DNA from 3 places in the Shewanella sp. 0m-6 genome. Region 3 is predicted to be linked to each of the others. Evidence: predicted binding sites of a transcription regulator. Region 3 holds the regulator's gene; each other region holds the start of a gene.
What was found. Region 3 encodes ArgR, which controls arginine synthesis, uptake and breakdown. Its sites were predicted from a motif close to ANTGAATANNTATTCANT; they were not measured.

Region 1: gltB (glutamate synthase large subunit) is a predicted target of ArgR. The motif match lies at 2,439-2,456, and genes of this name have one in related genera.
Region 2: ACVBJC_RS18670 (aspartate aminotransferase family protein) is a predicted target of ArgR. The motif match lies at 2,172-2,189, and genes of this name have one in related genera.

The regions. Positions count from the first base shown of each region.
Region 1 is NZ_JBRIMD010000008.1:50,460-54,732, reverse strand. It holds gene oxyR (hydrogen peroxide-inducible genes transcriptional activator OxyR) at 1-364, opposite strand, end outside; gene ACVBJC_RS08285 (Hpt domain-containing protein) at 570-935, opposite strand; gene ACVBJC_RS08280 (TIGR01212 family radical SAM protein) at 1,146-2,063, opposite strand; gene gltB (glutamate synthase large subunit) at 2,573-4,273, shown strand, end outside.
Region 2 is NZ_JBRIMD010000036.1:18,970-23,242, forward strand. It holds gene ACVBJC_RS18660 (prolyl oligopeptidase family serine peptidase) at 1-441, shown strand, start outside; gene ACVBJC_RS18665 (HDOD domain-containing protein) at 603-1,745, shown strand; gene ACVBJC_RS18670 (aspartate aminotransferase family protein) at 2,415-3,632, shown strand; gene astA (arginine N-succinyltransferase) at 3,766-4,273, shown strand, end outside.
Region 3 is NZ_JBRIMD010000007.1:63,873-68,145, forward strand. It holds gene ACVBJC_RS07445 (ABC transporter ATP-binding protein) at 1-488, shown strand, start outside; gene ACVBJC_RS07450 (Dyp-type peroxidase) at 735-1,667, shown strand; gene ACVBJC_RS07455 (cupin domain-containing protein) at 1,748-2,209, opposite strand; gene argR (transcriptional regulator ArgR) at 2,463-2,933, opposite strand; gene mdh (malate dehydrogenase) at 3,286-4,221, shown strand.

The DNA.
Region 1 (4,273 bases), on a different contig from region 3:
GGTAAGCCTGCTTGCAATGTTGAACCACATTACTCAACAAAAAAGGCGCAATAGTAGGAATACAACCTAAGCGGATCTCACCAGTCATAGGCTCACCTTGATGCTTAACCAGTTCGACCAAATCATCAACATCAGTCAACAGCTTACGAGAGCGCATCACCACCTCTTCACCTATCGCGGTAAAGATAAATGACTTATGGTCACGCTCAATAAGCTGGTGACCTAACTGCTCTTCAAGGTTTTGAATGCCGCTAGACAAGGTCGATTGGCTGACATGGCATATTTTAGCGGCTCTGTTGAAGTTCTGTTCTTGGTGTAGATTCACCAGATAGAACAGATTCTTTAAACTTGGTAGATGTTTCATAAAATAGATTACCAGTGACATTATTTATCTAATCGTTCAATCTAACTCTACCATAAAACGCTAAGCCAACTCTGATTTAGAGCGGTTAGACTGTGAACTGAATCAAAAATGTACAAGATAATCTCTTGATACTGTTTAACGACAGATAAAAAAATAGCGCAGTGGATAATCCAAACTGCGCTATTAATATTGAAGCTAGGTTAATTTAAGCCTTAGACTCCAAGTATTCTTTTAATTGCTGCAAGTCTTTTGAAGCGTATGCAACAATTTCATTCAACCATGCTTGGTGCTCTTGTTCCCAAGATGCTTCTTCGCCATGTTGTAATAGCTGGGCATATTGCTGAATACGTTTAAGGCCAACTGAACCCGCTGCGCCTTTGAACTTATGCGCTTCGCTACAAAGCGTATCTTTATCGTTAGCTTCTTGTGCACTGACTAGGTTGCCAACGTACTCTGGCATCAGTTGTTCAAACAAGACGACGCTTTTAAGTAGCGTACCTGCACCAATTGCACTGCAGTATTGCTCCAGTGTATTAAGATCCAGAATTGATTCTAATTCAGCCGTTGCCATTTAGGCACCTCTCAAAATATTGCCATGTATACAAAAATACGAATTTACCACATAATACCCGCTAAAATCACCGGTGCAACAACTACTGTCACACGAGGTTAAATTTACACCGATTTTAACACTTTACCAACCTATCATTAAATAAAGTAACCTTGCGGCTACCTTGCCAATCTGATACTTGAACGTTTTTCGCACAAAGCTCCTAACAGTTTAAACGCTATTTTTCAAATAGGTACCTTGACCGCCTTTTGCCTTCAGATCATCAACAATTGCCACAAGACCATTCCAACGATAGGCACACCAGTCTGGTGCTAACAACATAGGTTTTTTGGCGTAAGCGGTAACTCGATGGAAGATCACCTCTTTGGGGGTCCAGCGTATCAGTTCTCCCACGCTAAAAGCATAGGTTTCAAGCTCAAGTAAACTCATCTTGTCGTTACGCCATGCTTTGGCCATGGTGCTGCCTTCCACAATATGCAGCGGGTGCAGCTTAATGCCATCAACGCCGACGGCTAACACCTTATTTAAGGTTTCAAGATAGTCTTTATGGCTTTCACCTGGCAGCCCCAAAATCAAATGAGTACATACCTTAATGCCTAAATGACGCGCGCGCTTAACTGTATCTTCATAGGCAGCGAAGTCGTGTCCGCGGTTAATTTTCTTTAGGGTGTTGTCATTAGCCGATTGCAGGCCTAATTCTAGCCATACATCAACGCCATCATTTTGATAGCCAACTAATAGCTCCAGTACGTCATCAGGAACGCAGTCAGGCCGAGTGCCGACACAGAGCCCAACAATATCACTATCTTGTATCGCTTCATCGTACTTTTGCTTTAATACTAGGTACTCATCATAAGTACTGGTATAGGCTTGAAAATATGCAATATATTTCGATGACTTAGATGATAAGCGCTCACGCCCCTGATTAAGTTGCTCTTGAATAGAAAGCTCTGTTTTATGTTCATGACTAAACGAAGCCACATTACAATAGGTACAACCGCCCTTACCCAAAGTGCCGTCACGATTTGGACAAGTGAACTTAGCATCAATAGTCAGCTTACGGATCCGCTCACCATATTTTTGTTTGCATACACCACCGAAGGTATTAACGTAACTATCCAGTCCCAACTGCTCTATCACCTTGCGAAAAAATTTGCGCTATTTTAACCAGTTCCACAATTCATTAATTAGCGCTAGCTCAAATAACCGTAAAGACCACGCTTTACTATTAATGATTTCTTTACGTTACTAACGACTGACCTTTACTACACTCATGTTTATTTATGCATAAATACTCACAAGTAAGAGTGGTTATCATTTCACTGTATGTGCAATAAAAATCACTTTACCGAAAACAGATACAATCAACACTTTAGTTACAAATAGGCGACTAGAAAAAACCGTAAATTTCAAAATCCTTTTTATTCATAACGTTATACGTGAAGATCTGCAGTTTACGTTAAGGTAAACCGATTAATACAGGTGTATTAAACATCAATTGCAAGTTACTTTTTATGCAATAATTTGGTTTGACCTTTAACCCGCTTGAGGTTAATTTGATTGATTCGGGTGCATATCTATAGAGATTTTTTGCTTTATCTCCCGAGTTGTATCAGTTGAGGTTAGGGAGTGTAGTAATGAGCTTATATCATCCAAGTTTTGAGCGGGACAATTGTGGATTTGGGTTAATAGCCCAGATGGACGGTGAAGCAAGCCACCGTATTGTACGTACCGCGATCCATGGCCTAGACCGAATGAAGCATCGTGGCGGTATTGCTGCTGATGGCCGCACTGGCGACGGCTGTGGTCTATTAATGCAATTACCAATTAACTTCTTTAAAGCGATAGCCGAAGAAAATGAATGGCATTTAAGCCGTCGTTTCGCCGTTGGCATGCTTTTCCTTAGTCAAGATACTATCTTAGCTTCGCAAACCAAGCAGCTACTTGAACAAGAACTCCAAAAGGAAACCTTAAGTGTTGCAGGGTGGCGAAATGTGCCAGTTAATGCCGACGTACTTGGACCAATTGGTAAAGCGAGTCAACCACAGATAGTTCAAGTATTGATTAACGCCCCCATTGGCTGGCGAGAAAAAGACTTAGAACGACGCTTATATATGGCAAGGCGGCGTGTAGAGCAACAGCTTACTCACGATAAAGACTTCTATGTAGCGAGTCTTTCAGGCCAGGTCATCGTCTATAAAGGTCTGATGATGCCTGCCGACCTGCCTGCTTTTTATAGTGACTTGGCAGATATCCGCCTCCAAAGTGCAATCTGCTTATTCCACCAGCGCTTTTCAACCAATACATCACCTAAATGGCCGCTGGCTCAGCCATTTAGATATTTAGCTCACAATGGCGAAATCAACACCATTACCGGTAACCGTCAATGGGCAAGAGCGCGTGCTTATAAGTTTCACGCACCATTACTACCTGATTTACAGCAGGCAGCACCTTTCGTAAATGAAACGGGTTCTGATTCATCATCTCTGGACAACATGTTAGAGATGCTACTTGCTGGCGGTATGGATTTATATCGCGCAATGCGTCTATTGATCCCACCAGCATGGCAAAGTAACCCTGAAATGGATGCAGAGTTAAAGGCCTTCTATGACTTTAACTCGATGCATATGGAGCCTTGGGATGGTCCTGCCGGTATCGTAATGACTAACGGCCGTCACGCGGCCTGTGCCGTTGACCGAAATGGCTTGCGCCCTTCGCGTTATGTCATCACTAAAGACCGTATACTAACCTTAGCCTCTGAAGTCGGCATTTGGGATTACGCTGCAGATGAAGTGATCGAGAAAGGTCGCGTAGGACCCGGTGAGTTGTTAGTACTCGACACCCTTAATGGGCAACTTTATTCATCGTTTGAAATTGATAACGACTTAAAGCGTCGCCACCCATACAAAGAGTGGATGGCTAAAAATAGTAAAGTGCTTAAACCTGCAGAAGATTTTGGACCGAACGATCAAGGTAGACGTGAATTTGATGATGCCCAGCTGCTGCAATATCAAAAACACTTTGGCTATTCTCGTGAAGAGTTAGAGCAAGTTATTTGGGTGCTAGCTCAAAAAGGTGAAGAAGCCACAGGCTCTATGGGCGATGACACGCCGATGGCAGTGTTGTCGAAAAAATCACGTACCCTTTATGACTATTTTCGCCAAAAGTTTGCCCAGGTAACCAACCCACCTATTGACCCGCTACGTGAAAAGCACGTGATGTCGTTAACCACTTGCGCGGGTCGTGAGCAAAACCTATTCAACGAGACCACAGGTCATGCCTACCGTGTGATGTTTAACTCGCCAGTGTTGCTATATAGCGACTTCAACCAGCTAATG
Region 2 (4,273 bases), on a different contig from region 3:
AATGTTGATGCGGGTAAGGTTGGCACTTATGGTGGTTCTTACGGTGGTTTCTTAACATTTATGGCGTTATTTAATGAGCCTGAGTTATTCCAAGCGGGAGCTGCTCTGCGCCCTGTGACCGACTGGGCACATTATAACGCGCCATACACATCAAACATTTTAAATACGCCAGATGTCGATCCTATCGCTTATGAGCGTAGCTCGCCAATTGAACATGCACAGGGATTACAAAAACCATTGCTTATTATGAGTGGCGTATTGGATGACAACGTGTTTTTTCAAGATAGCGTGCGTCTAGTGCAGCGTTTGATTGAGCTTGAAAAGCCGATGTTTGAAACGGCGATTTATCCGGTGGAGCCACATGGCTTCCGTCAGCCATCGAGTTGGTTGGATGAATACCGCCGTATCCACAAGCTATTTGAGCAAGAACTTAAAAAATAGCTTTGAATTTAGTGCTTAAGCTAAAGGCTCCCATAGGGAGCCTTTTTGCTTTGATTAATTCGTCCAGAAGGTGGGTTCTGTATTTTTTATCCGTCAGCTTTAGCAAAACTTATGTTTAATGGGTAGACTGGTAGCAATAGTTATAGGGAGCATGTTTATCAGTGGCAATTTCGGTCGCAGGTGGGGTTAAGCCTGCACAAATCATAGAGATAGAACATCGACTACTAAAGCAGTTGATCGTCGGTCGGGGTAAGTCTATTAGCATGGACGATGAGCCTAATGCCGATCTAGAAGATGATGCCAATAAACTAGAGATTGAACGTGAGGCCATCCGTGAAAGGTTAGCTAAGCAGAATCAAGCCAAGGCCATCTTTGAGGCTGTCTCTACGCAATTGCTAAGCAGTGTGAATAACAGCATTGAGCATCAACTCTCGTCACCGGAGCAGGTACTTAAGCAGTCAAAGCTAGATGATAAACAGATCATCTTGCTAGAGTTGCTCTATTCAGATCAGGTTGACTTAGCGCGTATTCGACCATTGGTCACCGCTCTACCTTGGCTTGAGCGTGACTTAGTGAATATGGTTAACAGTTCCACCTTTAGGCACCGTAGGCCTAAGTCTTCTGATGTGCAGGTAACCGATGTTAAGTTGGTGCTTAACTATATTGGGATTGAAAACCTCCAGGCATTAGTACCTTATTTTTGCCTTAGAAATTTAATGCCTACAGGGCAACCGCAGATGCTGTGGTTGACTCGAAAATTTTGGCGTTACAGTATCGTAGCCGCTATTGCTGCCCAAGCTTTAGCTGCCATACACCAAAAAGCCCCAGCCTTTATTTATAGTTGTAGCTTAATGAGCCAACTGGGTGCCACTTGTGTGATTAATCAATGTGCAAAGACATTTGATGACATGTGGGGGACGTGGCTTAGAGAGGCGAGCGCAAGCCGAGATAAAGAGCTCTATGATGCGGTGATGGCAACAGAGTTTCCTGCAAGTGATGTGTACCAGCAAGTCTTAAGTCATGGTCGGACGCTTAATTGGCAACTCCTTAGCTTACTTAAGTTTGATGAGAGCCGCTTGACCAAAACCTTTAAGTCGATCGATACAAGCCTTAAATACGCAGAACTTGATGAAGACTCGGCGTTAATAGAACGCGCTAATTGCTACGCCAAAGTCTATCTACTAAAAGAAGTAGACAATATTAGCGCTGCAGAATGCCGATTAATGTTTGATTATTACCAGCTCTCGCAGCAAGAACAGATCCGTTTGGACGCGCAAAACTTCCGTAAGCTTACCCTGTTTTAAGCTGGCCATTGTGCCATGCCTTAATTAAATCGAGTGAATAAACCTGTTTTGAGGTTCGCTTTCTATTCGCTTTTAGCCGAGTTAATAGATTAACCTTTCCACTTTGTGTAAAAAACTTGTTTGAAATCGATTATTGTTACAGCAGGTCTGGTTGAATTTTAAACTAGTGGCAATGCTTGTTATTTAGCTTTTTGAGCCTTTTATGTGCACTTTATGCAATATTGAGCAGACGCAACATGACCCGGTTTGAGTCGCTATAAATGGTATACAATATTGGTTGACTTGTAAGGCCTGTAATTTATCGATTTAAACGGGTGTTTTATCAGTGATTATCTATATAAATCTTAACTAATTAGAACTGAATGCGGCCATTAGTTATTCATTAACTGTGAATAACTAATGGAATTAGGTGCTAGATAACTTTTTTATGACTATTTATGCTTAAAGCCCCGCTATATCTGCTTTGTTAATTCTAAAACTCAAATCTTTATGCAGTGTTTACGCTCTTCCTCCTCTTGATGATTGTTAAAAACTGGTATTTTGATCACATTTTCGCTAATAATGTCCTTCTAGCTAAACAAACAATCGCCATGTCACCAACAAAAGATAAAGACATTGAGCGGAATACGACCAGCTAATAAGGTCGATAATGACAAAGGATGAGAAGGAATGAGCGTAACTATGAATCTTACACGTGCCCAATTTGATGAAGTTATGGTGCCTAACTATGCGCCTTCAGCGGTTATTCCAGTTCGTGGCGAAGGTAGCCGAGTTTGGGATCAAGAAGGTAAAGAGTACATCGACTTTGCTGGTGGTATTGCGGTTAACTGTTTAGGTCATTGTCATCCAGCTTTGGTTGGCGCGCTAAAGACTCAAAGCGAGAAGCTTTGGCATCTATCTAACGTAATGACTAACGAGCCTGCACTAGAGCTGGCGACTAAGCTAGTTGAAGCAACATTCGCCGATCGTGTTTATTTTGCTAACTCGGGCGCTGAAGCAAACGAAGCTGCACTTAAGCTCGTTCGTCGTTATGCAATGGATAAGTTTGGCGCTGAAAAAGACCAAATTATCGCATTTGATAAAGCCTTCCACGGTCGTACTTTCTTCACTGTGAGTGTTGGTGGTCAAGCGGCTTACTCGGACGGTTTTGGTCCTAAGCCACAGAGCATTACTCATGTACCATTTAATGATATTGAAGCATTAGAAGCGGTATTTTCAGATAAAACGTGTGCAGTAATGATGGAGCCATTGCAGGGTGAAGGCGGCATTATTGATGCTGATCCTGAATTTTTAAAAGCGGTTCGTGCACTTTGTGATAAGCATAATGCATTGTTAGTTTTTGACGAAGTTCAAACAGGTGTGGGTCGTCTAGGTGAGTTATATGCTTATATGCGTGGCGATGTAGTACCTGATGTGCTGACAACAGCAAAAGCGCTTGGTGGTGGTTTCCCAATTGCAGCCATGCTAACGACTAAAGAGATCGCTGATCACCTTAAGATTGGTACTCACGGTTCTACCTATGGCGGTAACCCGCTAGCTTGTGCAGTGGGCAATGCAGTGATGGATGTGGTTAATACTCCAGAAGTACTGAACGGCGTAAAACACCGTGAACAACTATTACGCGATGGCTTGAAGAAGATTAACGACAAGTACGATGTATTCTCTGAAATCCGTGGCCAAGGTCTATTGATTGGTGCGGTGGTTAACAATAAGTACCAAGGGCGCGCTAAAGAATTCTTAGTTGCCGCTATTAACGAAGGCGTTATGAGCCTAGTTGCTGGTGCAAATGTTGTTCGCTTTACGCCTTCTTTAGTGATCCCAGAAGCCGATATTGCGGAAGGTCTAGCGCGTTTTGAACGTGCTGTAGCTAAAGTTGTCGAAGCCTAAAAGGCATACGGAGTGTTATCAATGATAACGCTCCTTTTTTGTCTTTAGGATAACTTGAACGTTTCTTGAGCTGTGCTTGTCAAATATTGATAAGGCTGACAGATACGACAAGTGATAGCGAGGAGACTCCTAGATGCTAGTTATACGTCCAATCCGATCGACTGACTTTAAAGCGCTATATCAAATAGCTGAAGAGTCAGGGCATGGATTCACATCTCTACCGGTAAATGAAGCACTACTCCGCAGAAAAATTGCTCGAGTAGAAGAATCATTTACTAAGCAGATCGATAAACCTTTCGATGAAGGTTACTTGATGGTACTAGAAGATACTGAAACCGGTGAGGTTGTGGGTACTTGTGGTATTGAGGCTGCGGTAGGTATGGTCGATGCTTTTTACCATTATCGATTAGGGACAGAGGTTTACCACTCTGAGCAAATCGATGTACGTAATGAGGTCGAAACCTTAACCCTTTGCCACGATTACACTGGCGCAGCCGAGCTTTGTACACTTTTCCTACGTGGAAGCTACCGTAAAAATAATAACGGCCGCATGCTTTCAAGAAGTCGCTTTCTGTTTCTTGCTCAGCACGCTGAGCGCTTTGGTGAAACGGTTATTGCAGAGATGCGTGGTGAGAGTGACG
Region 3 (4,273 bases):
TTTTGAAAAAGCATAATGTTAGTGCGGTTTTCGTGACACACAGTAAAGATGAAGCGTTTGTATTTGCAGATAAGCTAGCGCTATTTAATCACGGTGAAATCGTGCAGTGTGGTGATGCCGAAGGCTTATATTTAGCGCCATCAGATAAATATGTCGCAGATTTTCTAGGAGCGGGGAATTACCTTAAGGCTGAAGTCATTAGTGACTATTGCATTGCCACTAGCATTGGTGAAATCGTGAGTGAAAGTTTACTTAAGCTGCCAGTCGGTTCCACGGCTGAAGTGCTGCTAAGGCCTCAGCACTTATTATTGAAAGCGGATGCTAACGGTGTTGGCGAAGTGATTGAGCGACGCTTTTTAGGAAATATCTGCCAATATCAAGTTCAGGTCGATGAAACTGTCATAGAGATCCACAGTCCGCAGCGAGACTTAGTACTTGGCCAGCGGGTCGCTATAGCGTGTCAGAACCATAGTTTGGTTTTGTTCTAGTTAAAAGAGTTTAATCACTCAGTCCTAGTCGCTTAATCGTTAAGCCATCACCGCTTACAGACGCGTTTTAGTTAATTTACATGTGAGATAATGTGAGCAAAGTAGATTTTCTTGCTTGCTTAAGTTGTAGTTAGTTCAAGGAATTGACTATTGATTTTAGTTATTGTGCGTCAGTTAATGATATTAATCACTAAAGTTGTCCATAATGTTGCCGAAAATTAATTATGCTAAGGGTTACTTATAATAATGGATAGTCAGGTTATGCCTCGTGAACAGCTTGGAGTTTGTGCAGAAGGAAACTTGCACAGTGTCTACTTAATGTTTAATGCTAATGATAGTGTTGAGTCTGACATGCGCCCTTGTGTGGCGAATGTGGCTCAGTATATTTATGAATTAGCAGATCAATATTCTGATAGTGCCTTTAATGGTTTTGTTGCCATTGGTGCTAATTATTGGGACACCTTATACCCCCATGCTCGACCAGAAGAGCTAAAACCTTTCCCTGCGATGAATCGAGGTAATCGAGATGCACCGGCTATCGAGTATGATTTATTTGTGCATATCCGTTGTGATCGTTTTGATATTCTGCACTTGGTGGCTAACGAAGTTAATCAAATGTTTGAAGGCTTAGTTGAACTCATTGATGAAGAGCGTGGCTTTAGATTCATGGACTCTCGTGATTTGAGCGGCTTTGTTGATGGCACCGAGAACCCTAAAGGACGTAGTCGTCAGGAAGTTGCATTAATCGGCGAGGAAGACAGCCGTTTTAAAGGCGGAAGTTATATTCATGTACAAAAGTTTGCCCATAACTTAAGTAAGTGGAACCGTCTGCCAGTCAAGAAGCAAGAAGATGTTATTGGGCGTACTAAAGCGGACAATATCGAGTATGCATCGGCTGATAAACCGCTTACGAGCCACATTAAGCGTGTTAACCTGAAAGACAGTGAAGGTAAGTCTATGGAGATCTTAAGGCAAAGCATGCCTTATGGTTCAGTTAAAGAGCAAGGCTTGATGTTTATCTCTACTTGCCGCAATTCAGTTAATTTCGAAAAGATGCTAGAGAGCATGGTGCATGGCGATAGTGAAGGCAACCATGACCATTTAATGCATTTTACTCAAGCATTAACAGGTTCGTCATTCTTTGCGCCATCATTAGACTTTATGATTACAGCGGGCTAATTCGCAAGGTTTTACTGACTCATAAAAAACGCACAGTAAAGTGCGTTTTTTATTGGGCGTAACAAAGTGAATTATTCGCGCTAAGCTTCGTCTTTATCCCAATAATTGGTGGGGCGTTTAGCGTAAACTTCGTTGACAGATTTTACTAGCACCTTGTTATTTTCTGGGTACACAACTACGTCATGTATGTCTCGGTTACCAACGACCAGAAAAACAAACTCTTGCTCACTATGATTGACGAGTTTATGAGACACACCCGTGTCAGCGTTAAAGCAGATATATTCTCCCTGACTAAAAGGGTGAGGCTCGCCGTCAATGTATAGCGTCGCTTCGCCATGCATCGCGTAGATATGCTCTTCTTCTTTTGTATGGTAATGGGCAACAGCTGAGGACTTACCTGGCGCTAAGCGTTCCATGGTCACGCCAATTTTTTCTCCACCGGCGGTATCGCCAATGTGCTTTTGCTCGCTGGCATACTGATCTTCATGCTGCCAAGATTCCCAGCATATATCGTTGATATTTATTATTTTACTTTTATTCATTATTTGCCCTCGACTAACAGTACTGTCATTGAGGATTATAACGATTATTGCTCGAGAGAGAAGCTGCTATTCAATATATTGTATAAAACATAGTGTTTCATACAGGGGGCATTAAGCTAAATGATTGGGTTACGGTGCAGAGCCTAGGTAAACGGTCGAGTGATGGAGGCTGATTATGCAACAAACAAAAAATGCTGTAGCCCTGAGGGTACAGCATTTAAAAAAATCGTCGCTTTATGTTTAGTCGGCGTAATTAATCAGCATAATTAAACAGTGACTTAACTGTCTCTAGCGTGTCTTCAATGCTATGGATACTAGATGGACAGATGAAAATCGTATCATCACCAGCAATAGTCCCCAAAATACCCTCAGGCTTACCTATTGAGTCGAGTAGACGCGCGATTAATTGCGCTGCACCAGGGCTAGTTCTGACAACAATCATGGCTTGGTTATGGTCAACATCCAGTACCAGGTTTTTAAGCGGGCTTCCGGCAGTAGGAACGCCAAGCTCTGCTGGAAGGCAGTAAACCATCTCTTGCTTTGCGTTACGGGTTCTAACCGCGCCAAACTTACTTAGCATACGAGAAACTTTAGATTGGTTTATATTGCTAAAGCCTTCTGCTTGAAGGGCGATAACAATTTCACTTTGAGAGCCAAAACGCTCCTCTTTTAAAATAGATTTGAACGTCTTAACTAAATCATCTGGGCTTTTACTAGCTTGCATATATTATTATTCTTTATTCAAAAAAATCTGCTTCATCATGAATATTTTCGCCGTTTTTGTCAATTGGTATTCGTTTTTTTGAATAAAAATTCATTAATAAACCCAGTTAGACTCAATGATTCAACTTAAGTTAGAATGATTATTCTAAATTTTGTTATGCTAATTTATTATGGTTTTAGCTCTGTATCGCTGATGTACACTCACTTTACTCATTTACCATCTTACATTAGCGTTCTAGATTATATTCAACACGACTAAGGGATAATTGAATTTTTTTTGTGAATCCAGTACTGTTGCGGCCTTGGAAAGGTGGATCTAAATCACAAAAATCTGAGAATTGACGGAGATCATTATGAAAGTTGCTGTACTTGGTGCTGCTGGTGGTATTGGCCAGGCGCTTGCCCTACTGTTAAAAACTCAATTACCTGCGGGTTCAAAATTGTCGCTTTATGATATTGCCCCTGTTACGCCAGGCGTTGCGGTTGACTTAAGCCACATCCCTACTGCGGTAGAAGTAAAAGGTTTCGCTGGTGAAGATCCTACTGCTGCACTAGAATGTGCTGATGTTGTACTTATCTCTGCGGGTGTTGCTCGTAAGCCGGGTATGGATCGTTCAGATCTATTTAACATCAATGCAGGTATAGTTCGTAATCTAGTTGAAAAATGTGCCGCGACTTGCCCTACGGCATTAATCGGTATCATTACAAACCCTGTAAATACAACCGTAGCCATTGCTGCTGAAGTATTGAAAAAAGCGGGTGTTTACGACAAGAACCGTTTGTTCGGTGTTACAACGTTGGATGTTATCCGTTCAGAAACGTTCGTTGCTGAAGCAAAAGGCTTAAACGTTGCAGACGTTAAAGTTAATGTTATCGGTGGGCACAGTGGAGTGACGATTCTTCCGCTGCTGTCACAAATTGAAGGCGTAAGCTTTACCGATGCAGAAGTTGCAGCATTAACGACACGTATCCAGAATGCGGGTACGGAAGTTGTTGAAGCTAAAGCGGGTGGCGGTAGCGCAACCCTATCTATGGGGCAAGCTGCATGTCGTTTCGGCTTATCACTTGTTCGTGGTCTTCAAGGTGAAGCAAATGTGATTGAATGCGCCTATGTTGATGGCGGCAGTGAGCATACTGAGTTCTTTGCACAACCTGTTGTACTTGGTAAGAACGGTGTTGAGCAAGTCCTTGCTTATGGCGATGTAAGCGCATTTGAAGCGAATGCTCGTGACGCTATGCTAGATACACTAAAGGCTGATATTGTGCTGGGTATCGAATTCGTTAAATAAACGATGACTGACCTCTTGTGGGTCATAATAAAAAAGGAGCCTTAGGCTCCTT